DNA from 4 places in the Nocardioides sp. FY1077 genome. Region 1 is predicted to be linked to each of the others. Evidence: predicted binding sites of a transcription regulator. Region 1 holds the regulator's gene; each other region holds the start of a gene.
What was found. The regulator LexA, encoded in region 1, represses DNA repair genes until DNA is damaged. The targets are predictions, from matches to a motif close to TCGAACANNTGTTCGA.

Region 2: a site for LexA is predicted at 3,817-3,832, ahead of recA (recombinase RecA). Genes of this name have one in related genera too.
Region 3: a site for LexA is predicted at 3,593-3,608, ahead of AC4OR8_RS10895 (HNH endonuclease signature motif containing protein). Genes of this name have one in related genera too.
Region 4: a site for LexA is predicted at 3,276-3,291, ahead of AC4OR8_RS16505 (HNH endonuclease signature motif containing protein). Genes of this name have one in related genera too.

What each region holds. Positions count from the first base shown of each region.
Region 1 is NZ_JBZWDB010000003.1:1,137,169-1,144,460, reverse strand. Features, by position in the region: gene AC4OR8_RS15040 (alkaline phosphatase family protein) at 1-177, opposite strand, end outside; gene AC4OR8_RS15035 (alkaline phosphatase D family protein) at 177-1,937, opposite strand; gene AC4OR8_RS15030 (MXAN_6640 family putative metalloprotease) at 2,039-3,679, opposite strand; gene lexA (transcriptional repressor LexA) at 3,863-4,588, opposite strand; gene AC4OR8_RS15020 (LysM peptidoglycan-binding domain-containing protein) at 4,976-5,293, shown strand; gene AC4OR8_RS15015 (hypothetical protein) at 5,497-5,868, opposite strand; gene nrdR (transcriptional regulator NrdR) at 6,313-6,813, shown strand; gene AC4OR8_RS15005 (vitamin B12-dependent ribonucleotide reductase) at 7,012-7,292, shown strand, end outside.
Region 2 is NZ_JBZWDB010000003.1:153,385-160,676, forward strand. Features, by position in the region: gene AC4OR8_RS10285 (HipA family kinase) at 1-223, opposite strand, end outside; gene AC4OR8_RS10290 (PPK2 family polyphosphate kinase) at 220-1,101, opposite strand; gene AC4OR8_RS10295 (phosphoribosyltransferase) at 1,098-1,592, opposite strand; gene AC4OR8_RS10300 (regulatory protein RecX) at 1,675-2,598, opposite strand; gene recA (recombinase RecA) at 2,601-3,647, opposite strand; gene AC4OR8_RS10310 (sensor histidine kinase) at 3,902-5,128, opposite strand; gene AC4OR8_RS10315 (response regulator transcription factor) at 5,125-5,811, opposite strand; gene AC4OR8_RS10320 (hypothetical protein) at 5,812-6,243, opposite strand; gene AC4OR8_RS10325 (molybdopterin-dependent oxidoreductase) at 6,240-7,292, opposite strand, start outside.
Region 3 is NZ_JBZWDB010000003.1:277,467-284,758, forward strand. Features, by position in the region: gene AC4OR8_RS10875 (ferrochelatase) at 1-166, opposite strand, end outside; gene AC4OR8_RS10880 (MFS transporter) at 310-1,557, shown strand; gene AC4OR8_RS10885 (trimeric intracellular cation channel family protein) at 1,600-2,235, opposite strand; gene sepH (septation protein SepH) at 2,342-3,373, shown strand; gene AC4OR8_RS10895 (HNH endonuclease signature motif containing protein) at 3,622-4,941, shown strand; gene AC4OR8_RS10900 (SDR family oxidoreductase) at 5,580-7,292, shown strand, end outside.
Region 4 is NZ_JBZWDB010000004.1:275,389-282,680, forward strand. Features, by position in the region: gene AC4OR8_RS16495 (GAF and ANTAR domain-containing protein) at 1-672, shown strand, start outside; gene AC4OR8_RS16500 (GAF and ANTAR domain-containing protein) at 656-1,423, shown strand; gene AC4OR8_RS16505 (HNH endonuclease signature motif containing protein) at 1,943-3,262, opposite strand; gene AC4OR8_RS16510 (SDR family oxidoreductase) at 3,699-4,445, opposite strand; gene AC4OR8_RS16515 (class I SAM-dependent DNA methyltransferase) at 4,577-5,317, shown strand; gene AC4OR8_RS16520 (dienelactone hydrolase family protein) at 5,410-6,003, shown strand; gene AC4OR8_RS16525 (hypothetical protein) at 6,019-6,300, shown strand; gene AC4OR8_RS16530 (dihydrofolate reductase family protein) at 6,463-7,026, opposite strand.

The DNA.
Region 1 (7,292 bases):
GGCGGCCGCGGAGGACGCCGCCCCGGCGAGGCTGGAGAACAGCAGGCCGGAGGCGCCGGCGGTCAGCATCGTGCGCCGTCCGGTGCGGGCCTGGGCGAGGCCGCGGGCGAAGGGCCGGTCGGCACCGGCGACGTCGGTGGTGGGGCAGGCGCCGTCGTGGCGCGTCGAGCCGCACATCAGACGTCACCCACCGGAGCGTCGACGCGCTCGACGAGGTTGCTGTTGGCCGGGGTGGCGTACGACACCGACCAGGTGATGGGGGTGTCCCGGTCGTCGCGTTCACCGATCACGAACCAGTCCATCTGCGCCCGCTTCGCCGTCACGTCGAGGACCGAGAAGCCGTGGTCGTCGAAGTTCAGGTACTTGATGTGGCGGTTGTTGGCCTTGATCGTCTCCTCCACGGCCAGCGAAGTGGTGCGCGGCGGGGTGCCGGTGATGTCGTTCAGGTTGTTCGAGGTGACCGAGGTGCACACGAACTCCACGCCGACGGAGTCGCCGACGGCGGGGTAGGTCGACGGGTCGAGCGGCAGCTCGCAGGCCCACCCGGAGTGGATGTCGCCGGTGAGGAAGACGGTGTTCTTCACCTGGTGGTCGCGCAGGTGCTGGAACACCTCGCGGCGGTCGTCGGTGTAGCCGTCCCACTGGTCGACGTTGTACGGCGCACCGTCGCTGGGCAGCAGCCCGGTGACGTCGTTGACCGGCTGCACCAGGTCGTCGGGCAGGTCGGCGAACGTGACCGGCGCGATCATCACCGGGTTGCCCACGAGCTTCCACTGCGGGCGGTGGTCGCGGCTCAGGGAGTCCTTCAGCCACTCCATCTGCTGGCGTCCGGTGATGGTGCGGTCGGGGTCGCTGACCGCGGGGTCGACCGCAGGGGTGGCGACCTGCTGGTCGCGGTAGGTGCGCAGGTCGAGCATGCTCAGCTCGAGCAGCGAGCCGAAGCGCAGCCGGCGGAACAGGCGGGCGCCGTCGCGCAGGTCGGCGGTGCCGTCCATCCGCAGCGGCATCCACTCGTCGTAGGCGCGGTGGGCGCGGGCCCGACGGCGCAGGTAGTCGCCCTCGCCGCCCTCACCGGTGCCGGGGGTGTGGTTCTCGGCGCCCTTGCGCCACTGGTCGTTGGTGACCTCGTGGTCGTCCCAGGTCACGATCCACGGGTAGCGCGCGTGGGCGGCCTGCAGGTCGGGATCGGTCTTGTACTGGGCGTGACGCTGGCGGTAGTCGGCCAGCGACACCATCTCCCGGGCCGGCACGTGCGCCCGGACGTCGACGTTGTCGTTGCCCATGCCGTACTCGCCGGGCCCGTACTCGTAGAGGTAGTCGCCGAGGTGCAGGATGGCGTGGAGGTCGTCGCGCTCCGCCAGCCCGCGGTAGGCGGCGAAGTACCCGGCCTGCAGGTTCGCGCACGACACCACGCCGAAGCGCAGGTTGCCGGGCTTGGCGAAGCGGGCCGGGGCGGTGCGGGTGCGCCCGGTGGGGCTGACCTGGTCGCCCAGGACGAAGCGGTAGTGGTACCAGGTCGCCGGCTCCAGGCCGGTGGCGTCCACCTTCACGGTGTGGTCACGGCCCGGGCCGGTGCCTACCCGCCCGCGGCGCACGATCCTGCGGAACCGGTCGTCGGTCGCGACCTCCCAGCGCACGCTCACCGACGGGCCGCGGCCCGAGCCCGGTGTCGCCGCGACGGTGGGGGTCACCCGGGTCCACAGCACCACCGCGTCGGGCGTGGGGTCGCCCGAGGCCACGCCGTGCCGGAACACCCGGCCACCCGCACGGAGCGGAGCGTCGGGCTCGGACGCCGTGGCACCGGCCGTCGTCGTGGCGGCGGGCAGGCCTACGGCGACGGCACCGGCTGCGCCCGTGGCGAGCAGCGTGCGTCGATGGGGTCGCAGGTCGACCTGGGCGTCGGCGGGCGACGAGGAGGGGCGGTCAGGGGTGGTCACGATCCATTCAACGACGCGCCGTCACCCGCGTCATGGCCGCAGGCGGGTGGCCACCAGGTGTTCACCCGGGAGCCACCGGCACGCCGTGACCAGGCGGGGGCTCAGCCCCGGACGGCGCGGCCGGCCACCGTGAAGCGCAGGTCGTCGTCTCGCGAGCGGCCCTGGCAGGAGAAGCCCGCTTCGGGGGCCACGCCGCACCGGTAGCGCCTGCTGGCGTTGACCAGGGTGACCTCGACCTGGCGCACGGCCGCAGCGGAGAAGCCGGTGTTGACCCGGCCGTCGCCGTCGGCGCCGAGCCGGAGCAGCCGCGTGGTCGGCCGACCGCTGGTCGGCACGACGGTGAGGGCGACCTCGGTGCCGCGGGCGCTCACCGGCAGGTCGAGCGTGAGCGCGAGCTTCCACCCGGTGTCGAGGCCCGCACCGGGGGTGAACCGGTGGGTGGCGCTGCTGAGGTGGTCGAGGCGCACGGTGCGGCGCCCGGTGGAGCGCTGTGTCGGCGACAGGGTGGCGCTGCGCCACAGCGGGGCGGTGGGGTAGCGCTGCGCGGAGCCCTCCTCGTAGGCCAGGCCGGGGCGTCGGTTGTCGGCGGCGAAGCGGGCGTAGGCGTCGCGCAGTGCGACATCCCGCTCGCCGAGCGCACCGGCCACGGCCTGCACCGAGTACTCGTCGGGACCGCCGACGGCGCTGTCGGCGCGCTCCCAGGCGCGGCGGACCAGCGAGGGGAGCTCGCCGGTGCTGGCGGGCAGCGCCTCGGTGAGGTGGCGGAAGAAGATCCAGTCGCCGTATACCCGCAGGTCGCTGTCACCGTCCATCGAGGCCCGCGGTCGGCCCAGCGGACCGGAGCGCAGGTAGGTGACGTTGTCGTCGACCGCGTCGTAGACCTCGTCCTCGGCCCAGGTGGCAGTGGCCTCGATGAACCACCCGTCCTCGTCGGCGTCGTAGGCGAACTGCACGGCGTGGAAGTACTCGTGGGCCGCGGTGACCTGCAGGTTCTCCAGCGGGGTGTGCGCCGGGAACTGGCCCGAGCGGAAGTCGTTGTCGAGCACGCAGTACGCAGGCACGTCAGCGGCGCGTTCCCCGGTGGGGATGGCCCGGTCGGAGGTGCAGTAGCCGTAGATGCTGTCGCCACCCACATCGACCAGGTAGACGTCCGTGAGTGGGCTCCCGCCCTTGGCGCCGTCGGGCTTCGGGGCCCGGTAGCCCGCGGCCACGTAGGTGTCGTGCACCTTCTGCAACGTGGCGAGCGTCGTGTCGACGTAGGCGGGCACGGTGCTGACGTCCTCGTCGTCTGCCACCTTGTCGGAACTGCGCTCGACCCAGTGCACGCAGACGTTCGTGCTGCACGTGGAACCGGGTTCGCCAGCGCTGGCGCTGTAACCGGAGCCAAACGGGTCGGCTGTGCCGTCACTGGGCCGCGCGAGGTAGCTGCGCGCCGTCGCGCGGTCGGTCGGCGACAGCGCGGGCAGGCTGCGGGCGAGGTCACGCAGGGCCTCGGTGGCCTCGACGTCGGGGTCGGTCGCCGGGGTCGCGTCCGGGTCGAGGAGCTCCTCGACCGTCTCCAGCGCCTCCGCGGCCTGGGCCGGGGTCACCTCGCCGGTCGCCTCACCGACTACCTCGACGGCCTCGCTCGCTGCACCGCCAGCAGGGGCGTCGACCGGGTCGGCCGCGGCCGGCACCAGCAGTCCCGCGCCCAGGGCGAGGGCGGCGAGGGGGGCGAGCAGGACGGAGGGGGTGCGACGCACGCGGGCTCCCGGGGGTGGGGGACGAGCAGGACGTCCAGCGTCTCACGCGTCACCGACAGCGCCGACTCGGCGGATCCGCACGCGACACTGGGCCCGTCGGTGGTCCGACGGGCCCGGCGCGACGCGGGTGGGGCAGCCCCGGAGCGGGACGGGGCCCGCAGCGGTGGGCCCCGGTGGAGCGGGTCAGACGCGGCGCAGGACCGCGGTGACCTTGCCCAGGATCGTGGCGTGGGTGCCGTCGATGGGCTCGAAGGAGTCGTTGTGGGGGAGCAGCCAGACCTGGCCGTCCTTGCGCTGGAAGGTCTTGACGGTGGCCTCGCCGTCGATCATCGCGGCGACGATCTCGCCGTTGTTCGCGGTCGGCTGCTGCCGGATGACGACGTAGTCGCCGTTGCAGATCGCGGCGTCGATCATCGACTCACCCGACACCTCGAGCAGGAACAGCTGACCGTCGCCGACGAGCTGCTTGGGCAGGGGGAACACGTCCTCCACCCGCTGCTCGGCCAGGATCGGGCCACCGGCGGCGATGCGGCCGACGACCGGCACGTACGTCGCCGCGGGCATCGCGTCGCCCACACCGGTCTCGTCGAAGGACGACTCCTCCGCCGCGGAGATCGAGCGGCGTGCGGCGAGCACCTCCGGCAGGAACACCTCGAGCGCACGCGGGCGGTTGGGGTCGCGCTTGAGGAAGCCCTTCTCCTCGAGCACCTTCAGCTGGTGGGCCACGCTGGAGGTGCTGGTCAGCCCCACCGCGTTGCCGATCTCGCGCATGCTCGGGGGGTAGCCCCGCTTCTCGATCGCGTCGCGAATCGTGGCCAGCACGCGCAGCTGGCGCGGGGTCAGGCCCGTCGCGTCGGGAGCACCTTCGGGGAACTCGGACACCGTGCCCCCCACCTCGTTCGTCGCCATCGTCCACCTCTCTGCTCCGGCACGGCTGGCGCCGGCCCGGTCCTCGTGCCCCGCCCGGGTGCGTGGGTCCGGGTGGAGGTCGTGCGTCGCCCGGCGGGGGCGACGTGCCTCACCCTGCCAGTCGCGCCGGGCGACTTCAAACACCTGTTCGAACGGCGTGTCGCGCCCGTCCCCGTCGCCGGCGCGGATCCGGTCGAACATCCGTTCGTCTGGACCCTTGCGCGGTGTCGAACACCTGATCTACTCTCGCTCATGTGTTCGATCGAACGTGTGGTCGACTCGGCCACTCCAGGCGGTCCGCCAGGACTGTCGGTGGCGCCCGTTAGACATCAGCGTGACCGACCGAGCCCCACCCGAGGCCGACCGCCACTTCCCCAGGAGGTCCCCATGAGCACGATGACCCTGCACCCCGTCCACGCCCCGACCGTGCGGCTGACCCGCCGCGGCCGACTGGTCGTGTTCACGCTCTCCCTGCTGGTCGTGCTCGCCGTCGGGGTCTGGCTGGCCGCCGGCTCCGTGGCCACCTCCCAGGCCCAGCCCACCGAGGTCATCACCGTCGGCACCGGTGACACCCTGTGGGACATCGCGGCCGCCACCTCCGCCGACGGCGACCTGCGTGGGGCGATCGCGGAGATCCAGACCCTGAACGACCTCGACGGCGGCCTGGTGATCGCCGGCCAGCAGCTGCGGGTCCCCACCAGCTGATCCACCCGCCGGCAGCGCCACGCGCCCGGCCACTGACCTCACCAGCCGCTTCGACCCCGGCTGGTGAGCTGGGGAAGACGAGGGGCGGGCCCATCGGGCCTGCCCCTTTCCTGTCCCCCGGGAGCGAGCAACGACCGCAGCGCTCGGTGGTTGAGGAGCGAGCGCAGCGAGCGTCTCGAAACCACCGAACCGACGACCAGGCCTCAGCGCGAGGCCCGCCGCCCACCAGGAGCAGTGGCGGGACCACCGTCCGCGTCGTCCGCGTCGTCCCCCGAGGCCGGCGACCCGCCGGACGGGGGAGCGGTGATCCCCAGCGCCCGCAACAACCGGGCGACGAGCACCAGTCCGACGAACAGGCACGCGACGGCCCCTAGCGAGGCCAGGGCGAGGAACCACCACGCGCGGACGTCGCCGTCGCGGGCGGTGGTGCCGAAGTCGATCGCGGCGTACACGAGGTAGCCCCACGCCACCACCGACAGCGTGACGGCGAGGGCGAGCAGGAGGAGTCGCGGCTGGAACGTGCGGGGCGGCTTGGCGGCTCGGCGCGAGCCTGCTCGTCTCCCCGCGCTGCTCACCGGGTCATTGTGTCCGACGTGCCCGCCCGGCGCAGCGGGACGCGCAGGTCGGAGCGGGAGATCAGGAGGCGTCGCGCCCGCCACCACCGCTCGGCCGCCCGGCGGAGCGGCCTGGACGCCCGCGACACGCCCGTGACGGACCTGTCCGGACCGCCGGGCGAGCGGTCCGCGGCGCGCTGACCTGCGGCTTTGCGGCGGCAGCGAAACGCCCGGCGCGCGACTCGCCGAACAGGTTGCGCCCTGCCCTCGACGGGCGTACGGTTCCCTACATCTAGTAGTTACACCGGTGTAGTTATCCACATCTAGTGCACAGGCCAGGGGTGGAAGCCCCACAGGTCGAAGCGTGTTCTACACAGGAAGAGCCCGGTTATCCACACCGACTGCACACCCCCACGGGGTGTCGGGTCGGTGCGGGGCCGCCAATGAGGGAGAGGAGGACCCGTCGTGCACTGCCCGTTCTGCCACCACGCCGACACCAAGGTCCTCGACTCCCGCGTGGCCGAGGACGGCGGGTCGATCCGTCGACGTCGCCAGTGCCTGGAGTGCAAGGAGCGGTTCTCCACCGTCGAGCTCATGCAGCTCGCCGTGGTGAAGCGCTCCGGTGCCACCGAGCCGTTCCACCGCGACAAGGCCGTCGCCGGCGCCCGCAAGGCCTGCAAGGGCCGTCCGGTCACCGAGCACGACCTCGCCTGCCTGGGCCAGGCCGTCGAAGACACCGTGCGCGGTCGCGGCCAGGCCGAGGTGCCGGCCCACGAGGTCGGCCTGGCCATCCTCGCGCCGCTGCGCGAGCTCGACGAGGTCGCCTACCTGCGCTTCGCGTCGGTCTACAAGGCCTTCGAGTCCGCCGAGGACTTCGAGGCCGAGATCGCCGAGCTGCGCACCCAGCGCGCCGAGCAGCTCACCGAGCTGGTCGACGGCGCGCCCACCCCTGCCCCCACCGGGTAGGGCCCACAGACCGCCCGGCAGGTGGTGGGGAAGCCACCTGCCGGGCGCACCACCTCTTCCCCGGGGCCCGCCCACGCGACCCCGTGACTGTCGGTGGTCGCCGCGACCATGGACGTCGCCCCCCGCACCACCGCAGCGCCACCCCCCGCACGCCACACACCGCGCCCCGCGCACCGCCGAACCAGGGAGACCAACCGAATGACCGAGACGATGAGCGGCGCCCAGACCGGAGCCGCGTCCGCAGGCAAGGGCCTCAGCTTCGAGCGGGTGTTCAGCACCGCCGGCGTGCACCCCTACGACGAGCTGACCTGGGAGCGCCGCGACGTCGTCCAGACCAACTGGAAGACCGGCGCGACCGTCTTCGAGCAGAAGGGTGTCGAGTTCCCCGACTTCTGGTCGGTCAACGCCTCCACCATCGTCACCACGAAGTACTTCCGCGGCGCCGTCGGCTCCGACGTGCGCGAGCAGAGCCTCAAGCA
Region 2 (7,292 bases), 980 kb from region 1:
CGAGGTCGAGCGCCACCAGCCGCGGGGTGCGCAGGCCCAGGCGCCGCGCCAGCGCGGCCACCACCACCTCGGCGACCAGCACCCGCACGCCCTGCCCCGCGCCGCGGAACTTGCACACGTAGGTGCCGAGGTCGTCGGCCTCGACGATGCCGGGCAGGCTCCCGCCCTCCCGCAGCGGCGTGACGTAGCGCGTCACCGCCACCACGGGCAGCGGACCGGTCACGCGGTGCCCTCCGGCCCCGCCGCGGGCTCGCCGGTGGGGTCGACGGGCTCCTCCTCCAGCAACCGTCGGCGCTGCTCCTCGACGTCGAACGTGGCGGCGGGCCACTGCGGGTCGAGGCGCGCCAGCGCGTCGTGGAGCAGCTCGCCCACGGCCAGGTTGCGGTACCACTTGCGGTCGCTCGGCACGACGTACCAGGGGGCCACCTCGGTGTTGGTGCGCTCCAGCGCCTGCTCGTAGGCCGCGCGGTAGGCCGGCCACAGCCGCCGGTCGTCGATGTCGCCGGGGGCGAACTTCCAGTGCTTGTCGGGGCGGTCGAGCCGCTCCAGCAGCCGTTCGTGCTGGGTCTGCGCGGAGATGTGCAGCATGCACTTGACCACCGTGGTGCCCTGGGCGAGCAGCTCGGCCTCCAGCTCGTTGATCGCGTCGTAGCGCCGCTCGAGCTCGGCGTCGTCGGCCAGCGCGCGCACCCGCCCGATCAGCACGTCCTCGTAGTGGGAGCGGTCGAAGACCCCGATCAGCCCGGGGCCGGGCAGCGCCTGACGGATGCGCCACAGGAAGTCGTGGGCCAGCTCGTCGGGGGTCGGCGCCTTGAACGAGGTGATGTGCAGGGCCTGCGGGTCGACCAGCCCCAGCGTGTGGCGCACCACCCCGCCCTTGCCGGAGGTGTCCATGCCCTGCAGCACCAGCAGCACGCTGCGGGGGTGGTCGGTGGTGTGCTCGGCGAACAGCCGCTCCTGCAGCTCGGCCAGCGGCCCACCGAGGGCGGCCAGCGCGGCCTGGCCCTCCTTCTTGCCCCCGGTCACGCCGGGGGTGGCGTCGGTGGGGATCGCGCGCAGGTCGACCGGACCGGCGGGGAGGCGCAGCGCCGCGGCGATCACGCGTCCACCACCGTCGTGCGGCGCACCAGCGGCGGCTCGGTCGACCAGGGGAAGTTGATCCACTTGTCGGTGCGCCGCCAGACGTAGTCGGCGCGCACGACGGTCGCCGGCTTCTCGTAGACCACGGCCGAGCGCGCCTCGGCGACGTGGTCGGCGCAGAACGCCAGCACCGTCTCCAGCGTGCGGCCACTGTCGGCGACGTCGTCGGCGATCAGCACCTTGAGCCCCGACAGGTCGACCGCCGCCGGGGTGGGCGGCAGCATGATCGGGACCTCGAGGCGGGCGTCGACGCCGGTGTAGAACTCGACGTTGACCGCCGACAGGTTCTTCACGTCGAGGGCGTAGCCCAGGCCCATCGCCAGGCCCAGGCCCCCACGCGCGATGGCGAGGACCAGGTCGGGCTCGTAGCCGTCGTCGACGACCTGGCGGGCCAGGTCGCGCACGGCGGTGCCGAACAGGTCGTAGGTGAGGGTCTCGCGCTCGTCGGCCACCCGAGCATTGTGGCGGTGCCCTCCGCGGGCGTCGACCTCGGCACCGGCACTCGGACGCCGACCGCCACCCGTGGGCGGCCTCTCACTCGAGGTCGGGGACGCCGTCATAGTCGTCAGCGGCGTCGTCATCACGGCCGGACGCGGCCAGCTCGGCCTTGACCACGGCGTAGGACAGCCCGGGCGGGTAGCCCTTGCGAGCGAGCATGCCGACCAGGCGCCGGGTCGCGGTGACGTCGTCGACGCGGCTGACCGAGCGCAGCTTGCGCCGCACCAGCTCGGCAGCGGCCGACTCCTCGTCGGCGGGGTCGATCTCGTCGAGGACCGTGCGAGCCACCTCGTCGGCGATGCCCTTGTGGCGCAGCTCCTGGCTCAGGGCCCGGCGGGCCAGGGCCTTGCTGCCGCCCCCGCCGGCACCCCGGGTGGAGACCCACAGCCGGGCGAAGGCCTCGTCGTCGATGAGGCCGACCTCCTCGAACCGGTCGAGGAGACGGGCGGCGACGTCGGGCGGCACGTCGCGCTGGGCCAGCTTGTCGCCGAGCTCGCGGCGGCTGCGGGCGCGGCCGGTGAGCTGCTCGAGCAGGATGGTGCGTGCCACCGACTCGGGGTCGGCGTGCGGGTCGACGGCCTCGTCGTCGGGCGGCGCGGGCGCACGACGACCCCGCTGGCCGAACGTGCCCCCGCGCGAGCCACGACCACCGGGCTCACGCCCGGCCCCGGACCCACGGGCGGTGGACCCACGAGCACCCGCACCACCGGAGCGGCCGCCCGCCCGGCGGCCACCGCGCGTCGAGCCACCCGCGGTGTCGCCGACGTCCCCGGCGTCGTCGCCGTCCCCGAGCGGACTCGCCGTGTCGACGGGGTCGGTCGAGGCGCCGGCCGCGCCGCCACCAGCGCGACGCGTCCAGGCGTCGACGCCCAGCGACACGTCACCGGCCCAGGGCTCGTCGACCCCCGCCCACGCCGGGGCAGGACGGGGATCGGCGTCGCGGTCAGGAGTGCCGGGCACGATCAGAAGTCGTCGATGCCGATCGGGTCACCGGGCAGCTCGGCGGCCTGGGCGTCGACCTGCGGGCCGACCCCCAGCTTCTCGAGGATCTTCTTCTCCAGCTCGTTGGCCAGGTCGGGGTTGTCGCGCAGGAAGGTGCGCGCGTTCTCCTTGCCCTGGCCCAGCTGGTCGCCCTCGTAGGTGTACCAGGCGCCGGCCTTGCGGACGAGGCCCGCCTCGACCCCGACGTCGATCAGGCCGCCCTCGCGGCTGATGCCCTTGCCGTACATGATGTCGAACTCGGCCTGCTTGAACGGCGGGGCGACCTTGTTCTTGACGACCTTGACCCGGGTACGGTTGCCGACCATGTCCTGGCCGTCCTTGAGGGTCTCGATGCGGCGCACGTCGAGGCGCACCGAGGAGTAGAACTTCAGCGCACGACCACCGGTGGTGGTCTCCGGCGAGCCGAACATGACGCCGATCTTCTCGCGCAGCTGGTTGATGAAGATGGCGGTGGTCTTGGAGTTGTTGAGCGCACCGGTCATCTTGCGCAGCGCCTGGCTCATCAGGCGGGCCTGCAGGCCGACGTGACTGTCGCCCATCTCGCCCTCGATCTCGGCGCGCGGCACGAGCGCGGCCACCGAGTCGATGACGATCAGGTCGAGCGCCCCGGAGCGGATCAGCATGTCGGCGATCTCGAGCGCCTGCTCACCGGAGTCGGGCTGGGAGACCAGCAGGGCGTCGGTGTCGACGCCGAGGTTCTTCGCGTAGTCGGGGTCGAGGGCGTGCTCGGCGTCGATGAACGCCACGATGCCGCCGGCGCGCTGGGCGCTGGCCACCGCGTGGAGGGCGACCGTGGTCTTTCCGGAGGACTCCGGACCGTAGATCTCGACCACGCGACCGCGCGGGAGGCCGCCGAGGCCCAGCGCGACGTCGAGGGCGATCGAGCCCGTGGGGATGACCTCCAGCGGCGCGCGGGTCTCGTCGCCGAGGCGCATCACCGAGCCCTTGCCGAACTGCTTCTCGATGGAGGCGAGGGCCACGTCGAGGGCCTTGTCGCGATCAGCCATGATGTCTCCGTCCCGTGCGGGGTGTGGGCACCCCGGGTGTCGTGTGGATGTGGTGCGTGGTCGGTGCAACGTCTCTTGGCTGGACGCTAGAGGACCCCGCCGACAGCCGTGGGCCAGCGGCCCGGACCTGTGGAGGACGCCGACTGCGCGTCGCTGCCACGACTGTATCCCGAACAGGTGTTCGAGCCGCCCCGACACGCCACGACACGCCGGTCCCGACCCGGCGCGACCGGCGCAGGCAGCACCCGGGCCGTTCAGCCCGCGTCGCGCTCGCCGTCGGCCGCAGGACCGACCAGCGGCCGGGCCGGCAGCTGGACCGGCGGCTCGGCGGGCGGCCGGGCGGGCAGCCGCACCAAGAACCGGCACCCGGCCGGCGCCGCACCGGCGTCCCCGGCGGGCACGACGTTCTCCACGACGACCTCGCCCCGGTGGGCCTCCACGATGCCCTTGACGATGGCCAGGCCCAGCCCGGCGCCGCGGCCGGGCGAGGTGTCGTCGGGGGTGCGGGAGGCGCCGGCCTGCCAGGCCACGTCGAAGACCCGGGCCAGGTCGCCGGGGGCCAGGCCGCCGCACCCGTCGGCGACGCTGAGCTCGACGCCGTCGCCGTGGGCGCCGCCGCGGATCTCGACCCGGCCGCCGGGCGGGGTGTGCCGCACGGCGTTCATCACCAGGTTCGACACCACCCGCGAGAGCCCTGCGGGGTCGGCGCTGACCTCCACGCCGTCCTCGACGCTGCCGCCGAGGCGTACGCCGCGCGCTCCGGCCACGGGGTCGGCCGCGGCGATCGCGTCGCTGACCACGTCGCGCAGCGACACCGACTCCGGGGTGATCCGCAGGACGCCGGCGTGGATGCGGGAGAGCTCGAAGAGGTCGTCGACCATGCGGACCATGCGGTCGACCTCCACCCGGATCTGGCGGTGGTAGCGCTCGGGGTCGGGCGTGATGCCGTCCTCGAGCGCCTCGGTCATCGCCCGCATGCCGGCCAGCGGGGTGCGCAGGTCGTGGGAGACCCACGACACCAGCTCGCGACGCGACTCCTCCAGGCGGGTCTCGCGGGTGCGGGCCTCCTCGAGGCGGGCGCGCGCGCCGGCGAGCTCCTCGGAGAGCTCGCGGAACTCCGCGGGGCCGACGCGCTCGCCGACGTAGTCCTCCTCGGTGCCGACCCGGCGCACCTCGTCGCGCAGCGAGCGCGACCACCGCACGATGGCGCGCGAGAGCACCAGCGCCACCACCAGGGCGACCACCGCGGCGGCGCCGGCCACCAGCGTGACCACCTCGACGTCGTCGTCGGTGATGAACATCCGCTGCGCCGCGGCCAGCACGCCGGCCAGCACGGCGACCACCGGCACCACCGCGACCAGCCCGAGCTGCCAGCGGATCGAGAGCCGGCGCACCAGCCAGGCGGCGAGCAGCCCGAGCGCACCGACGGCGACCGCGGCCACGGCCGCCACCAGCACGATCTGTCCCTGGTCGTCGGTCACGTCGCAGCCTCCCAGCGGTAGCCCACGCCCCACACCGTCAGCAGGCGCCGCGGGTGGGTGGGGTCGTCCTCGATCTTCTCGCGCAGCCGGCGCACGTGGACCGTGATCGTGGAGCGGTCGCCGACCGACCAGCCCCACACCTCCTGCAGCAGGTCGTCGCGGCTCAGCGCCACGCCGGGGTGGGTCACCAGGAACCACAGCAGGTCGTGCTCGCGGGTGGTCAGCGCCAGCGGCGCGCCGGCCCGGGTGGCGGTGCGCCGGGCGTCGTCGACCACCAGGTCGCCGTCCTCCACCACCCGGGGCCCGACCGGCTCGTCGGGCTCGACGGTGCGGCGCAGCACGGAGTCGACGCGCAGCGCCAGCTCGCGCGGGCTGAACGGCTTGCTGACGTAGTCGTCGGCGCCGAGCTGGAGACCGGCGACCCGGTCGACCTCTCCGCCGAGCGCGGTGAGCATGACCACCGGCACGTCGCCGGCCTCGCGCAGCCGGCGGTGCACCTCGAGGCCGTCGATGCCGGGCAGCATCAGGTCGAGCACCACGAGGTCGGCACGCCGCTCGCGCATCAGCTCCAGCGCCCGCTCGCCGTTCCCGGCCTCGACCACCTCGTGCTGGTGGGCGCGCAGGTAGGACACCACCACCTCGCGCACGGTCGTGTCGTCGTCGACGACGAGCACCAGCGCCACTCAGCGCTCCCGTGCCCCGGCCAGCCGGCGCCGGCGCACGACGAGCGCGCCCAGCACGACCCCCAGCAGCACCAGGGCGGCCAGCACCGCCCAGCCCGCGGCGTAGTCGCGGTCGAGCAGGGTGGGGTTGTCGGCGCGGGCGCCGAAGCGGCCCAGCACCGGCACCGCCAGCAGCGTGACGCTGCCGAGCACGACCAGCGCCACGACCAGCGGGGCGCGCAGGTCGCGGGGCAGCAGCCGCGAGCCGAGGGCCACCAGCACGAGCACCACCGGTGCCAGCACCAGGTCGTGCACCAGCGCCGCGCCGACCGCCCACACCAGGGCGTCGAGCACCTGCGCGGGCTCCGCGCGCGACCACAGCAGCCAGGCGCCGTAGAGCCCGAGGGCGACGCCGAGGGCGCCGAGCACGACCCGGGAGACGGTGGTGGTCATCCGAGCACCTCCAGGGAGGTGACCCACTTGGTCTGCAGCACCCCGGGCCGGTTGGGCGCGATGACGCGGCAGGGGTAGCCGTGGTCGAGGCTCAGCGTCTCGCCGTTGACCGCCAGGGCCAGCAGCGTGCGGTCGTCCTCGACGAAGCTCCCCTGCAGCGCGGTCACCGCGAAGGAGCCCGCCCGCTGCAGCGAGGTGACCCGCAGGTCGGACGTCGCCGCCGCCCCGACCAGGGCCACCAGGTCGCGCACCCGCACGCCGGTCCAGGTGGCGCTCGCGCTCCACCCCTCGACGCAGGCGATGGGCAGCTCCTCGGTGTGCTGGGTCATCGCGAGCAGGTCGTCGCGGGTGAGCTCGACGCTGCGCTCCCCCGCGGCGACGGTGAGCCGGAAGCCGGCGTCCACGTCGTCCTCGGTGACCTGCGCGGCCTCGGCGGAGCGGTTGATCGGCAGCCCCTGCGGGCCGTCACCGGTGCGGACGGCGAAGACCGACACCCGGCGCAGCAGCGGCACCGCGGCACCGGCGGTGGCGAGGACGGCGACGCCGGTGGCCAGCCAGGTGGCGCGGAGCAGGCCGCGCCGCGACACCGCCCCCTCCTTCGTGGCCTCGGGCCGGTCGTAGGTGGTGTCGTCGACGTCGCGGGTCAGCGCGCCGCGGATGACGGGCAGCTTCACCGCGACGTGCACGACGAGCGCACCGATGGCGACGTAGGCCAGCGCGTAGTGGGTGGGGCGGAAGGAGAAGGCCCAGGGGTACCACTGCGCGGAGTTCATCAGGCCGGTGACGAGCTGGAACAGCGCCGCGCCGACCAGCACCAGGATCGAGATCCGCTCCAGGCCCTGCACCGCCAGCCGGCCCAGGCCGCGCGCGCGGGGCGCGAGCAGGGCGGGGTAGACCGTCCAGAGCTTGACCAGCAGCAGCGGCACGGCGGCGGTGCCGCTGACGACGTGGACGCCCTGGGACACCCGGTAGCCCCACGACGGGCTGCTCGGGAACCCCGCCGGCTGCACGACCTGCTGCGCGTAGTGGCTGACCAGCCCGGTGACGAA
Region 3 (7,292 bases), 860 kb from region 1:
CGACCTCCTCGAGCCGCTCGCGCGGGATGCCGCGCCCGCGGGTGACGTTCTCGAGGAACGGCACGACGTCGTCGGGGCCCTCGGGGCCGCCGAAGGAGACCAGCAGCAGGGCGTCGTAGGGGCTCACGTCGACGTCGGCCACGGCGTCCAGGGGGTTCTCGCTCACGTCCTCATCGTAGGTGGGTGCCCGGGGCGGCCCTCACCCCTCGGGCCCGACCCGGCTCCACGGCGTGCGACCCCCGTCACGCGGGCCACCGACGACCGGTCCGCGATTGGTGGGGCGCCGGGCGCCGACCTACGCTCGCGTCGATGCTGTCGACCTACCGCCGGGTGCTGCGCGAGCCGGGTGCGCTGCTCTTCTCCGCCACCGGCATGGTGGCGCGCCTGCCGATGTCGATGGCCGGCCTGGGCATCGTGCTGCTCGTCGAGGCGTCCACCGGCTCCTACGGCGTCGCCGGCGCGGTCTCGGCGGCCTACATGGTGGCCAACGCCATCATGGCCGTGGTGCAGGGCCGGCTCCTCGACCGCTTCGGCCAGGGCCGGGTGCTCACCGCCTCCAGCGTGCTGTTCGGGCTGTCGATGGTCGTGCTCGTGTGGTCGGTGGAGGCCGGCTGGCCGATCGCCACGACGTACGTCGTCGCCGCGCTGGCCGGCGGCACCCTGCCGCAGATCGGCTCGTGCGTGCGGGCGCGCTGGTCCTACGTGCTGAGCCGCCCCGCCGACGTGCAGACCGCCTACGCCCTCGAGGCGGTCGTCGACGAGGCCTGCTTCATCGTCGGTCCGATCCTGGTCACCCTGCTGGCCACGGCGGTGCACCCGGTGGCCGGCCTCGGCGTCGCGGTGGTGGCCGGCACCGCCGGCGGTCTCGCCTTCGCCGGGCAGCACCGCACCGAGCCGCCGGCCCACCGCCACGACCACACCACCGGCCCGCGCACCCCGCTGCCGTGGCGCACCGTCGCGCCGCTGGCCGTCGTGTGCGCCGCGCTGGGCGTGCTGTTCGGGGCCGCGGAGGTCACCACCGTCGCGTTCGCCGAGGAGCAGGGCGCCAAGGCGTGGTCGGGCGGGCTGCTCGCGCTGTGGGCGCTGGGCAGCCTCACCTCCGGCGTGGTCACCGGTGCCGTGGCCTGGCGCCGCGGCCCGGCCGTGCGGGTGCGGTGGGGCTCGGCGGCGATGGCGGCCGCGATGGTGCCGCTGGTCTTCGTCGACTCCCTCGCCCTGATGGGCCTGCTGCTGCTCGTGGGCGGGGTGGCCATCGCCCCCACGATGGTCGCCACGCTGTCGCTCACCGAGCGCACCGTGCCGCGGGCCCGGCTCACCGAGGGCATGGCGATCATGCAGACCGGGCTCGTCGCCGGCGTCGCCCCCGGCGCCACGATCAGCGGTGTGGTGGTCGACTCCTCGGGTGCCTCCGCGGCCTACCTGGTCTCGGTGGGCGCGGGCCTGCTGGCGCTGGTCGCCGCCCAGCTGCTGCCGCGCGGCGACGCGGCCGACGGCCCGGCGCACGACGAGCCGGCGCACGACGTGCCCGCCCCCGGCGAGGCGCCGGCCCGGGGCTGACGCCGCCCCGCCGGCGTACGCCCTGCCGGCGTACGCCCGGGGTCAGACGCTCGCGGGGCCGCGCGGCAGCGGCGCCTGCCAACCGCGCCACAGCGCGAGCAGCCGCCACACCAGGCAGACGGCGGCGGCCACCAGCACGACGCCGACGCCGGGCAGGTCGGCGCGGGTGCCGAGCACCGCCACCCCCGCACCGGCCAGTGCCGGGATCGCGTAGAGCTCGCCGCGCAGCACGACCGGCACCCGCCCGGCCAGCACGTCGCGCAGGATGCCGCCACCGATCCCGGTGGCCATGCCGAGCAGTGCCGCGGGCAGCGGGCCCAGGCCGTAGTCGAGGGCCTTGAGCGCCCCGGCGACGCAGAACAGCGCCAGGCCGAAGGCGTCGAACACGTTGACCACGCGCTCACGGCGCCCCAGCGCGGGGTGGAAGACGAAGGTGATCAGCCCCGCCGCGAGCGGCACGAGCAGGTAGCGCCAGTCGGCGAGGGCGGCCGGTGGCACCGCGCCGATCAGCACGTCGCGCAGGAACCCCCCGCCCAGACCGGTGACCCCGGCCAGCACGATCGCGCCGAACACGTCGAGCTCCTTGCGCACCGCGACCAGGGCGCCGGAGATGGCGAAGACGAAGATGCCCAGGAGGTCGAGGACGAGCAGCGTGGTGCTCGGCTCCGGCGTGGTCACCCGGGGAGGCTACCGAGGCCGCCCGACGGTGTCGCCGCAGGTCACGGGCGGGCGCGCGGTGCCCCGGCTCCCCGACGAGGGGCACGCGCTGGCGTAGGCTCGCGCCATGGTGCACCTGACCCTCGCCGGCGTGAGCGAGGACGGGAAGCGCCTGCTCCTGGTGGGTGACGACGGGGTCGAGCACACCCTCGACAACGACGCGCGGCTGCGCGCCGCACTCCGCGGAGACACCTCACGCCCCGCTCGGTTGGAGAACACCATGGACAGCGCCCTACGCCCCCGCGACATCCAGGCCCGCATCCGGGCCGGCGAGACCCCGGAGGCCGTCGCCGAGGCCGCCGGCACCGACCTCGACCGGGTCATGGCGTACGCCGGACCCGTGCTCGCCGAGCGCGAGCACGTCGCCCAGCGGGCCCAGCGCTCCTCGGTGCGTCGCCGCGGCGGCGACGGGTCGGCCGGGCGCACCCTCGGCGACGCCGTGTCGTCCCACCTGCGCGCCCACGACACCGACCCCGGCCAGGTCGAGTGGGACTCCTGGCGCCGTGAGGACGGCCGCTGGTCGCTGGTCGCCCAGTACGCCGCCGCGCAGCGCGAGGGCATCGCCGAGTTCACCTTCGACGTGCCCGGCAACTTCGTCGTGCTCGACAACGACGACGCCCGGTGGCTCGTCGGCGAGACGCTGCCGACCGCGCCGCCCGCCGCCGCCCCCGCCGAGCCGCGCGACGACCTCGAGCGGGCCCGCCAGCGCCGCCTCGGGTCCCCGACCGACGACGAGGTCGCCGAGCCTGCCGCGACCGTCGGGTCGGTGGACGGTGGCGACCAGGAGCTGCCGCTGGGCGACGACGCCATCGAGATGGTCTCCCCCACCACCGACAGCCCCGTCGAGGCCTTCCTCGACCCCACCCCGCCCGACGACGACGCCGGTGAGCGCATCGGCGGCCAGGACGACGCCACCGCCCGCGACGACGCGGCCGACGCCGCCGCGCTCGACGACGCGGTCGTCGACGACGACGCCCCCACGCTGCCCGGCACCCCCGAGCCCGAGGCACCCCCGCGTCGTCCGGTGAAGAAGAGCCGCGGCCGCGCCTCGGTCCCGAGCTGGGACGAGATCATGTTCGGCGGCGGCAAGCAGGACTGACCCGCCGCCGCACCTGCTCTCCGCCGGTCGAGTGCCGAGGAGCGCTAGCGACGAGGTGTATCGAGCCCCCGCCATTCGCTGGTCGAGTGCCGAGGAGCGCCAGCGACGAGGCGTATCGAGACCCCCCGCCATTCGCTGGTCGAGTGCCGAGGAGCGCCAGCGACGAGGCGTATCGAGACCCCGCAACCAGGGTGATCGACCGGTGGAGAACCACTGCACTCGAACGCGTGTTCGAGTAGAATGAGGGCATGCCCAGCGCCCTCCGCTACCGCCGTCAGGACGCGTCGACCGACGCGCTGCTGAGCGAGGTCTGCACCCACCGGGCAGCGGCAGATGCCGCTGAGGTGGCGCAGCTGGTGGCAACAGTCAGGTGGGCGGCTGCCAATGAGGTCGAGCCGTACGACGACGTGCTCGAGGACGCAGCGACCGTGCCCGGCACCGACCGCCAGCTGGCGGTCGCCGGTGTCGGTGCGCCGCTCGTATCGGAGTTCGCGGTGGTGGAGCTGGCTGCTGCGCTGGGCATGTCCAGCGACGCCGGGATGCGGTACGTCGGCCACGCCCTCGAGATCGCCCACCGCCTCCCCCACCTGTGGTCCCGCGTCACCGCCGGTGACGTCGCGGTGTGGCGCGCCCGCCGGGTGGCGGAGCAGACGCTGGCGCTGAGCCCGGACGCGGCGGCGTTCGTGGACCGCCACGTCGCGCCGGCGGCCTCGAAGATCGGCTTCCGGGCGCTGGACCGGTTGATCGACGAGGCCATCGTCCGTCACGACCCCGACCAGGCACGGCTGAGAGCGGCGAAGGCGGCCGACGACCGCTGCTTCGACGTGGACACCTCCCAGGTGTCGGTGTTCGGCACCATGCACGTGCAGGGCGACCTCGACCTCGCTGACGCGCTGGACCTGGACGCCGCGGTCGCGCACTGCGCGGCGCAGCTGGCCGACCTCGGCTGCACCGAGTCCCTGGACGCCCGCCGCGCGATGGCAGTCGGGGAGATCGCTCGTGCCCAGACGGCCCTCGACCTGACCCGCGACGACACCGAGGCCGAGCCCACCCCACGCCGACGCCCCGCCCGGCAGGTCGTGCTACACGTCCACCTCAGCGACGCCGCCCTCCGCGACGACACCGGCCTGCACCTCGCCCGGGTCGAGAGGACCCGCTCGTTCGTCACCGCCGACCAGGTCAAGACCCGGTGCGCCACCGGCACCCGAGTGACGGTCCGGCCGGTCCTCGACCTCGCCGAGCAGCTGCGCACCGACGCCTACGAGGTCCCCGACCGAATGCGCGAGCAGGTCGTGCAGCGCGACGGCACCTGCCGCTTCCCCCACTGCACCCGCCCAGCCCGGTCATCCGACGTCGACCACATCGCTGCCTATCGGGCACTGTCCGACGGCGGCCCACCCGGCCAGACGGCTACTGCCAACCTGGCGTCGTTGTGTCGGCGACATCACCGGGCCAAGACCCACGACGGCTGGACCTACACCCGCACCGCCGCCGCGGCGTACGAATGGACCAGTCCCCACGGGCACCGGTACGCCGTCGACCTTTCGGGCACCACCCACCTCACCTGAGCGACGCCTCTGTCGTTCGTTGGTCGGCAGGGCGCGCAGCGCCCGTGTCGAAACCCCCGCCGCCCGCGCTGGTACCTGCCCTGGGCGCGTACCAGCGGATGGTTCCGTGGTCTCGATACACCTCGTCGCTAGCGCTCCTCGGCACTCGACCACCGAGGCGGGGTTCGTTGGCGGGAAGGGCGCGCAGCGCCCGGCCCCTTCGTTGGTTGAGCAGGGCGCGCTAGCGCCCGTGTCGAAACCCCCGCAGCCCGCGCTGGGAGCCCCCCTGGCCAGTCCCCAGCGGACGGGTGGGCGGTCTCGATACACCTCGTCGCTAGCGCTCCTCGGCACTCGGCCACCGAGGAGCGGCCAGTTCGTTGGTCGGCAGGGCGCGCAGCGCCCGATCCCCCGTTCAATGGTCGGCAGGGCGCGCTGGCGCCCGTGTCTTGAAACCTCGGGAGCCAGCGCTGGCACCTGCCCTGGTCCAGTTCCCGGCGGACGGTCAGCTGGTCTCGATACACCTCGTCGCTGGCGCTCCTCGTCACTCGACCACCGAGAAGGCCACTCGACCACCGAGGCGGGCAGGGGCGTCGGGTGAGCAAGGCGCGCGGCGGTGGTCGAGCAGAGCCCCCAGCGGGCGTGGCGAGTAGCCTGCCGCCATGTCGTACTTCGTGACCGGCGCCACAGGGTTCATCGGACGCCACCTCGTCGAGGAGCTGCTCGACCACCGCGAGGGCGAGGTGTTCGTGCTGGTGCGGGCCGGGTCGCTGGCCCGCCTCGAGGCGCTGGTGCGCCGGTGGGGGTCGGACCGGGTGACGCCGGTGGTGGGCGACCTGGGTGCGCCCGGCCTCGGAGTCGACCCCGCGTGGGTGTCAGAGCACGTCGGGGAGGTGGAGCACTTCTTCCACCTCGCCGCGGTCTACGACATGACCGCCGACGCCGAGGCCAACGAGGCGATGAACGTCGGCGGCACCCGCGCCGCGCTGCAGCTCGCCGCCGACCTCGAGGTCGGCTGCTTCCACCAGGTCTCGTCGGTGGCCGCCGCCGGCGACCACCGCGGCGTCTTCGACGAGACGATGTTCGCGGAGGGCCAGCACCTGCCCTCGCCCTACCACCGCACCAAGCACGAGTCGGAGCGGCTGGTGCGCGAGGAGTCGACGGTGCCGTGGCGGGTCTACCGCCCGGCCATCGTGGTGGGCCACTCGCAGACCGGCGCGATGGACAAGGTCGACGGGCCCTACTACTTCTTCCCGCTGATGAAGCGGCTGCGCGACACGCTGCCGTCGTGGGTGCCCCTGGTGGGCGTCGACCTCGGCGACACCAACGTCGTGCCGGTCGACTACGTCGCGGCCGCGATGGACCACCTCGCCCACCTGCCCGGCCACGACGGCGAGGCGTTCCACCTGGTCAACCCCGAGCCGCAGCCGGTGACCGAGATGGTCAACGCGTTCTGCGCCGCCGCCAGCGCCCCGACGTTCGCCACCCCGCTCGACCGGCGCCTGACCACCGCCGGCCCCCTGGGCCGCCTGCCCGGGGCGCTGCGTCCCACCGCCCTGGTCGGCCGGGTGGTGGGCCACCCGTGGGTGCAGGCCGCCCTCGACCCGCTCACCGCCCGCGTCGGCGTGCCGGCGGAGGTGCTGGCCCACACCAGCTTCTCGGCCGTCTTCGACTCCCGACGCACCGAGCGCGCGCTCGCCGGCTCCGGCATCGCGGTGCCCGACCTCGAGTCGTACGCCGACACGCTGTGGACCTACTGGGAGGAGCACCTCGACGACTCCACCGGCAACGACCGCGCCACCCGCAACGCCCTGGCCGGTCGCCACGTGGTGATCACCGGTGCCTCCTCCGGCATCGGCCAGGCGACCGCGCTGAAGGTGGCGCAGGCCGGCGGCATCCCCGTGCTGGTGGCACGCGGCAAGGACAAGCTGGAGGAGACCCGGGCGCTCATCGAGCACCACGGCGGCACCGCCCACGTCTACCCCTGCGACCTCTCCGACCTCGAGGCCATCGACGCGCTGTGCACCCAGCTCGTCGCCGACCTGCCCTCGGTCGACGTCGTGGTCAACAACGCCGGCCGCTCGATCCGCCGCTCGCTGGCGCTGTCGCAGGACCGCTTCCACGACTTCGAGCGCACCATGCAGCTCAACTACTTCGGCGCGATCCGCCTGGTGATGGGCCTGCTGCCCACCATGCGCGCGCAGCGCAGCGGGCACGTCGTGAACGTCTCCTCGATCGGGGTGCAGACCAACCCGCCGCGCTTCTCGGCGTACGTCGCCTCGAAGTCGGCGCTCGACTCGTGGAGCAACGTGGTCGCCTCCGAGCTCGTCGGCGACGGCGTCACCTTCACCGGCATCCACATGCCGCTGGTGCGC
Region 4 (7,292 bases), on a different contig from region 1:
GACGGCGCTGCGGTCTCGATGATCTTCGACGGGGCCTCGCGCGGCACCTTCGGGTCGAGCAGCGAATCGAGCCGGCGGCTCGACGAGTACCAGTTCACCTTCGGCGAGGGGCCCTGCCTCGACTCGGTGTCCTCACGCGAGCCGGTGCTGGTGCCCGACCTCGACGCCCCGCACGAGCGGCGGTGGCCGGCGTTCACCGGGGCCGTCCTCGGCGACGGAATCCGTGGAGTGTTCGCGCTCCCGATCATGATGACCTCGGTGTGCGTGGGCGCGCTGGACCTGTTCCGTGAGGGCCCCGGGCCGCTGGCCGACGAGCAGCTCACCGGCGCGATGCTGGCCGCCGAGCTCGCCACGCTGCCGTTGCTCGACCTGCTCGCCAGCGACACGTTCGACGCCGACGGCGGCCTCGACGCGCAGCTGATGGCGCAGGGGGAGGACGCCTGGGGTCTCCTCGCCGACATGGACCGGATCGAGGTCTACCAGGCTACCGGCATGCTCATCTCGCAGCTCGACGTCGACCCCCCCGAGGCGCTGGTGCGCCTGCGCGCCCACGCCATCGCCACCGGGCAGACCGCGAGCGACGTCGCCTGGGCCATCCTCGAGCGCCGGCTGTTCCTGGACCGCGACGACCAGCACGGCAGGGGAGGAGGTATCCATGAGCGACACTCCTGACACCGGCGAGCACCGCGAGCGCGACATCGTGCGGGCGTTCGTCGAGCTGTCCAACGAGCTGGTCGGCGAGTACGACATGGTGGACCTGCTCTCCAACCTCACCACGAGCTGCGCGCGGCTGCTCAACGTCGCCTCGGCGGGCCTGCTGCTGAGCGACGCGGGGGGCACGCTGCACGTCGTCGCCGCGTCCTCGGAGCGCACCCGCCACCTGGAGCTGTTCCAGCTGCAGCGCAACGAGGGCCCGTGCCTCGACTGCTTCCACAGTGGTGAGGCCGTGCTGGTCCCCGACCTGGCCGAGGCCGGGCGGTGGCCACGCTTCGCCGAGGGCGCGCGTCGGGCCGGTTTCGTGTCCGTCCACGCGCTGCCCATGCGGCTGCGCGACACCGTGATGGGGGCCCTCGGCCTCTTCGGCGAGCATGTCGGCGACCTCGACCCTGAGGACGTCGCGCTGGCCCAGGCGCTGGTGCACGTGGCCGGCGTCGCGATCGTCAACGAGCGCTCCGCCTCCGACCGCGCCGCGATCCACGCGCAGCTGCAGCACGCCCTGACCAGTCGCATCGCGGTGGAACAGGCCAAGGGGGTCGTCGCCGACGCCGGCCACCTCGAGATGGAGGAGGCCTTCAACGTGCTGCGCGGCTACGCCCGCGACCACAGCCGCCGGCTCAGCCACATCGCCGTCGAGGTCGTCAACCGCGAGCTGCGCAGCGACGACCTGCTCCAGCACGCCCGGTCTGCCGCCATCATCACCTGATCCGTCAGCACCACTGACCGCCGTCGACCCCGGCAACGGCCTTCGTGACCCGGGGCAGGTCCCAGCGCGTGGGCTGCGGGGGTTTCGACACGGGCGCTGCGCGCCCTGCTCGACCATCGGACGGGCCGCTCTTCGGTGGTCGAGTGCCGAGGAGCGCCAGCGACGAGGTATATCGAGACCCCGCAACCGTCCGCTGGGACGCGCCCAGGGCAGGTCCCGGCGCGGGCCGCGGGGTTTCGACACGGGCGCCAGCGCGCCCTGCCGACCAACGAAACGGGGGACCGGGCGCGGGGCGCGCTGCCGACCGACGAACTGGCCCCTCCTCGCTGGTCGAGTGCCGAGGAGCCCTTCGAGACGCTCGCTGCGCTCGCTCCTCAGGAACCACGCCAGCGACGAGGTGTATCGAGACCACCGAACCGTCCGCTGGGACTTGCCCAGGGCAGGTCCCGGCGCTGGCGGCGGGGGTTTCGACACGGGCGCTAGCGCGCCCTGCCGACCAACGATCGGGGGAGGGCGCGGTCAGGTGAGGTGGGTGGTGCCAGTCGGGGCGACGGCGTACCGGTGTCCGTGGGGACTGACCCATTCGAACGCCGCGGCCGCGGTGCGGGTGTAGGTCCAGCCGTCGTGGGTCTTGGCCCGGTGGTGGCGCCTGCACAGACACGCGAGGTTGGCGGTCGACGTCTGGCCGGGTGGGCCGCCGTCGGCCAGCGCCCGGTAGGGGGTGATGTGGTCGACGTCAGATGACCGGGCGGGGCGGGTGCAGTGCGGGAAGCGGCAGGTGCCGTCACGCAGGACGACCTGCTCCCGCAACTGGTCGGGGACCTCGTAGGCGTCCGTGGCGATCTGCTGGGTCAGGTCGAGGACCGGGCGGACGGTCACCGCGGTACCGCTGCTGGCGCACCAGGTCTTCACTTGCTCGGCGGTCACGAGGCTGCGGGTCTTCTCCACCCGGGCAAGGTGCAGGTCGGCGTCGTCGTGGAGGGCAGCGTCGCTGAGGTGGACGTGCAGCACCACCTGCCGGGCCGGTCGTCGACGCGGCGTCCGGTCTGCCTCGGTGTCGTCGCGGGTCAGGTCGAGGGCGGTCTGGGCGCGGGCGATCTCACCGACCGCCATCGCGCGGCGGGCGTCCAGCGACTCGGTGCATCCCAGCTCGGCCAGCTGAGCGGCGCAGTGCGCGACCGCGGCGTCCAGGTCCAAGGCGTCGGCGAGGTCGAGGTCGCCCTGCACGTGCATCGTGCCGAACACCGACACCTGTGAGGTGTCCACGTCGAAACACCGGTCGGCCGCGGCCTTCTTCGCCCGTGCTCGCGCCTGCTCGGGGTCGTGACGGACGATCGCCTCGTCGACCAGCCGGTCCAGGGCGCGGAACCCGATCTTCGACGCCACCGGGGCCACGTGGCGGTCCACGAACGCCGCGGCGTCCGGGCTCAGCGCGAGGGTCTGGTCGGCCACCCGGCGGGCCCGCCACACCTGCACGTCACCAGCGGTCACCCGCGACCACAGTCGCGGCAAGCGGTGCGCGATCTCGAGGGCGTGGCCGACGTACCGCATCCCGGCGTCGCTGCTCATCCCGAGAGCGGCGGCGAGCTCCACCACCGCGAACTCCGACACCAGTGGCGCGCCCTCGCCGGCGACCGCGAGCTGCTGGTCGGTCCCGGGAACGGCCGCGGCGAGGTCTCGGTCGCCGGGCTCCAGCTCGTTCTCGGCAGCCCACTCCACCGCCGTGGTCAACAGGCCCACCTCGGCAACGTCTGCGGCCTGCCGGTACGACCTCGCCCGCTCCAGCAGCGAGCCTGCTGCGGGCCCCTGTCGGCGGGGGCGGAGGGCGGTCGAGGTCATGACCTCATTCTACTCGAACACGTGTTCGAGTGCAGTCGTTCTCCACCGGTTCGTGAGCACGTTGCGGGGTCTCGATACGAGCGCTAGCGCGCCCTACTCGACCAACGAGGGGATCGGCGCTGGCGCGCCCTGCTCGACCAACGAGGGGACCGGCGCTGGCGCGCCCTGCTCGACCAACGAGGGGACCGGCGCTGGCGCGCCCTGCTCGACCAACGAGGGGATCGGCGCTGGCGCGCCCTGCTCGACCAACGAGGGGATCGGCGCCACGCGCCCAACTCGACGACCGGACAACCGTCGGTGGTCCAGTGCCGCTGAGCACCGGCGACGTGCATCGGGACCGCGCGGCCGCGGCGGTGGAGCTGGCCGGGGGAGCAACGCCGGTCGTCTCGAGGACCGCGGTCCGCTGACCAGGCGCGCCTCGCGTCAATCGCGGTCATCACCTGACCGACGTGGCCAGCCACTCCTCGAACGTCTGCCGGCCGACCCGGGCACTGTCGCCGCGGGGGAGCAGGCCGCCGGAGACCATGGCCGACCCGGCCGCGCCGGGCAGACGCACGCCGACCACCGGTCGCCGCCGGCCTCGTGCCGCCAGGGTGCGCCGAGCCAGGTCGACCAGCTGCTCCTCCTTCGGACCGGCGAGCTCGGGCCCGAGCCCGGTGGCAGGCCCTCGGGCCAGCGTCACCAGCACCGCTGCGACCTCGGCGGCGGCGACCGGTCGGATCAGCTGCCGTGGCACCAGGGCGACCGGTCCCCGCACCCGGTCGAGCACCTGACCGGCGAACTCGTGGAACTGCGTCGCCCGCACCACGCTCGCCGGGATCCGTCCGTCCAGCACGAGCCGCTCCTGGGCCAGCTTGCCCTGGTAGTACCCGAACGGCACCCGGTCGACCCCCACGATGGACAGCGCCACGTGGTGGCGGACACCCACGTCCTCGCCCGCTGCGAGCAGGTGTCGCGTCGACGTCTCGAAGTAGGCCACCGCGGCGGAGCGCCGGGTGGTCGCGACGTTGCTGACGTCGATGACGACCTCGACGTCCGTCATCGCCTGCCGCAGTCCCGCACCCGTGGTCAGGTCGGTCCCGCGCGACCGAGCCAGCACCACCGGGGTGTGGCCGGCCTCGGCCACCTCGTGGGCGACCAGGCGGCCCACCAACCCGGTGCCACCGGCTACTGCGATGCGCATCACGCCTCCCCGGCGGTCGTTCCGTGCTCGTCGGTGGGCAGCATCGCACGCGAGCACGTCCGTCGCGCCGAGTGCACGGGACGCCGCAAACGTGTGGCGACCGCCTCGGCTCGCGTGGAACGCTGAGCGTCGTGACGAGCAGCGAGGTGTGGGACGAGGAGACCGCCGCCAGCTACGACGCCGACGCCGCGTCGCACTTCGCCCCCGAGGTGGTGGGTCCGACCGTCGACGTCCTGGAGCGCCTGGCCGGCGACGGCCCTGTGCTGGAGCTGGCGATCGGCACCGGCCGCATCGGCGTCCCCCTGGCGGCCCGCGGCGTACCCGTGACGGGGATCGAGCTGTCGGAGCCCATGGTGGCCCGACTCCGGGGCAAGGTCGACGAGGCACGGCTCCCGGTGGTGGTCGGCGACATGGCCACCACGGTGGTGCCCGGCGCGGGGACCTTCTCACTCGTGCTCCTGGTCTTCAACACCCTCTCGAACCTGCAGACGCAGGCCGAGCAGGTGCAGTGCTTCGCGAACGCGGCGCGTCACCTGCGACCCGGCGGTCGGTTCGTGGTCGAGCTGTGGGTGCCCCCGATCCACCGCCTGTCACCGGGCGGGGACGCGGTGCCGATGAGCGTCGACCCGGAGCACCTGGTGTTCGACACCTACGACCTGGTCACCCAGGCGTGCACGTCGCACCACTACCACCGCGACGCCGACGGGAGCATCCGCTACGGGTCCGGGCACTTCCGGTACGCCTGGCCGGCGGAGTGCGACCTGATGGCGCAGCTCGCCGGCATGGAGCTCGAGTCACGCTCTGCCGACTGGACGGGGAGCCCCTTCCTGGCCACCAGCGGGAGCCACGTGTCGGTGTGGCGCAAGAGCTGAGCCCCGTTCCGCCCGGACCGGTGGACCGGCGGCCGAGTGCGCCCTAGAGTCGTGCGCCAGGCGGACGTTCACGACCCAGGGGAGCAGGTCCGATGGCAGAGGTGCTGCTCTTCCATCACGTGCAGGGCCTCACTGCAGGCATGCAGGCGTTCGCCGACGACCTCCGATCGGCCGGTCACACCGTGCACGCGCCCGACCTCTTCGACGGCCACGTCTTCGACGCGATCCCCGACGGCTTCGCCTACCTGCGGGGGCTGGACGACGGAGCCGTGGCACAACGCGTCGAGGCGGTCGTCGCGGACCTGCCGGCGGCGCTGGTCTACGCCGGCTTCTCGTGGGGCGTCCCACGCGCCCAGCTGCTGGCCCAGACCCGGCCGGGTGCCCGCGGGGCGTTGCTCTACGAGTCCTGCATCCCGATCACCGGTGACGACGCCTTCGGCCCGTGGCCGCACGGCGTCCCGGTGCAGGTGCACGGCGCCGAGGGCGACGAGTTCTTCCAGGAGGACCTCCCGGCCGCCCAGGAGCTGGTCACGTCGGTCGGACCGGACCACGCCGAGCTGTTCACCTATGCCGGTGACCAGCACCTGTTCGTCGACCGCAGCCTTCCGTCGTACGACGCGGCGGCGGCTGCGCTGCTCACCGAACGGTCCCTGGCCTTCCTCGTTCGGGTCGGCCAGTCCGCCTGATGGCACGCTAGGGCGATGCGACCCGGGTCGAGATCGATCATTCCCGTCGACGAGCGCGACAGCTCGTGGGAGGACGACAATCCACGTTTTCGCGTCTACGTCCAGACGACAGTCGGTCCACACGAGTCAGCCAGCACGGCCACCTACGACTTCACCGGTCACGAGTTCCTCGACGTCCACGACTGGGCGCGCGCGCAGGCATCCGGCGGGAACACGTGTGCGATCGCCCTGGTCGTGGACGACCACCGGGGCCGCGGTCTCGTGTGGCTGCAAGGCCAGGACCTGAACGGTCGCTAGCAGGACCACCCACAGGACACGCGCAACCGGCCGGACGCCCCTTCCAGCCCACTCCGAACAGTGCCGATAACTTAGATTATGTCACCTTGCGCATTCGCGCCGCACGGGACGAGCGAGATTGCCGGGCTTGGGTCCACTCCCCGGCACCCGTGGTCCGGGTGCTCAGCGCCTGGTCTGGTACCTCGTCAGGAGCACGCCGTCGGGAAAGGTGCGGGTCTCCACCAGGTCCAGGTCGACCCAGCTGTCCAGGACCGTGAAGAACGGCGTGCCGCCGCCCACCAGGACCGGGTGGGTGACGATCACGTACTCGTCGATCAGCCCGGCCCGCATGGCCGCCGCGGCGAGGGTGGCGCCGGCGACGTCCATCGGCCCGTCGCCCTCGGTCTTCAGCCTGCTGATCTCGGTGACGGCGTCGCCGGTGACCAGACGGGCGTTCCAGTCGACCACGGTGGTCGTCGAGGAGAACACCACCTTCGGCATGTCCCGCCAGCGGCGGGAGTACTCGACGTGCGCCGGCGTGACGCCGGGCTGTTGATCAGCGGTGGGCCAGTGGGAGCTCATCGTCTCCCAGAGCCTGCGTCCGTACAGCGCCAGGTCCGTCGCCCCCACCCTGTCGGACCACCACTGGAACAGCTCGTCGCTAGGCACGCTCCAGCCGAGGTCGTCGCCGGGCGCGGCGATGTAGCCGTCAAGGCTCGCGTTCATGCTGTAGGTCAGTTTCCGCATCGCGTCAGGCCTTCCGTGAGTCGGTTCGGCGTACAGACCAGCACGGCGCGGATGGTTCATCGGGGGCCACTGCGCCGTCCCATCCCCCAGCTCTGGAACCGGAGGCGCCCGCACCGCCACCCGACGGACCCAGCGCTTGCAGCTCAGTCAGCGATCCCGTCGAGGACTTCGCCCCGGCCCGGTGCGCCTCGGCCGCCGCACCGTTCCTTTACCTGACAATCGCGTCGAGACGACTCCCCTCCTGCCCTGGAGGGATCGACCATCCG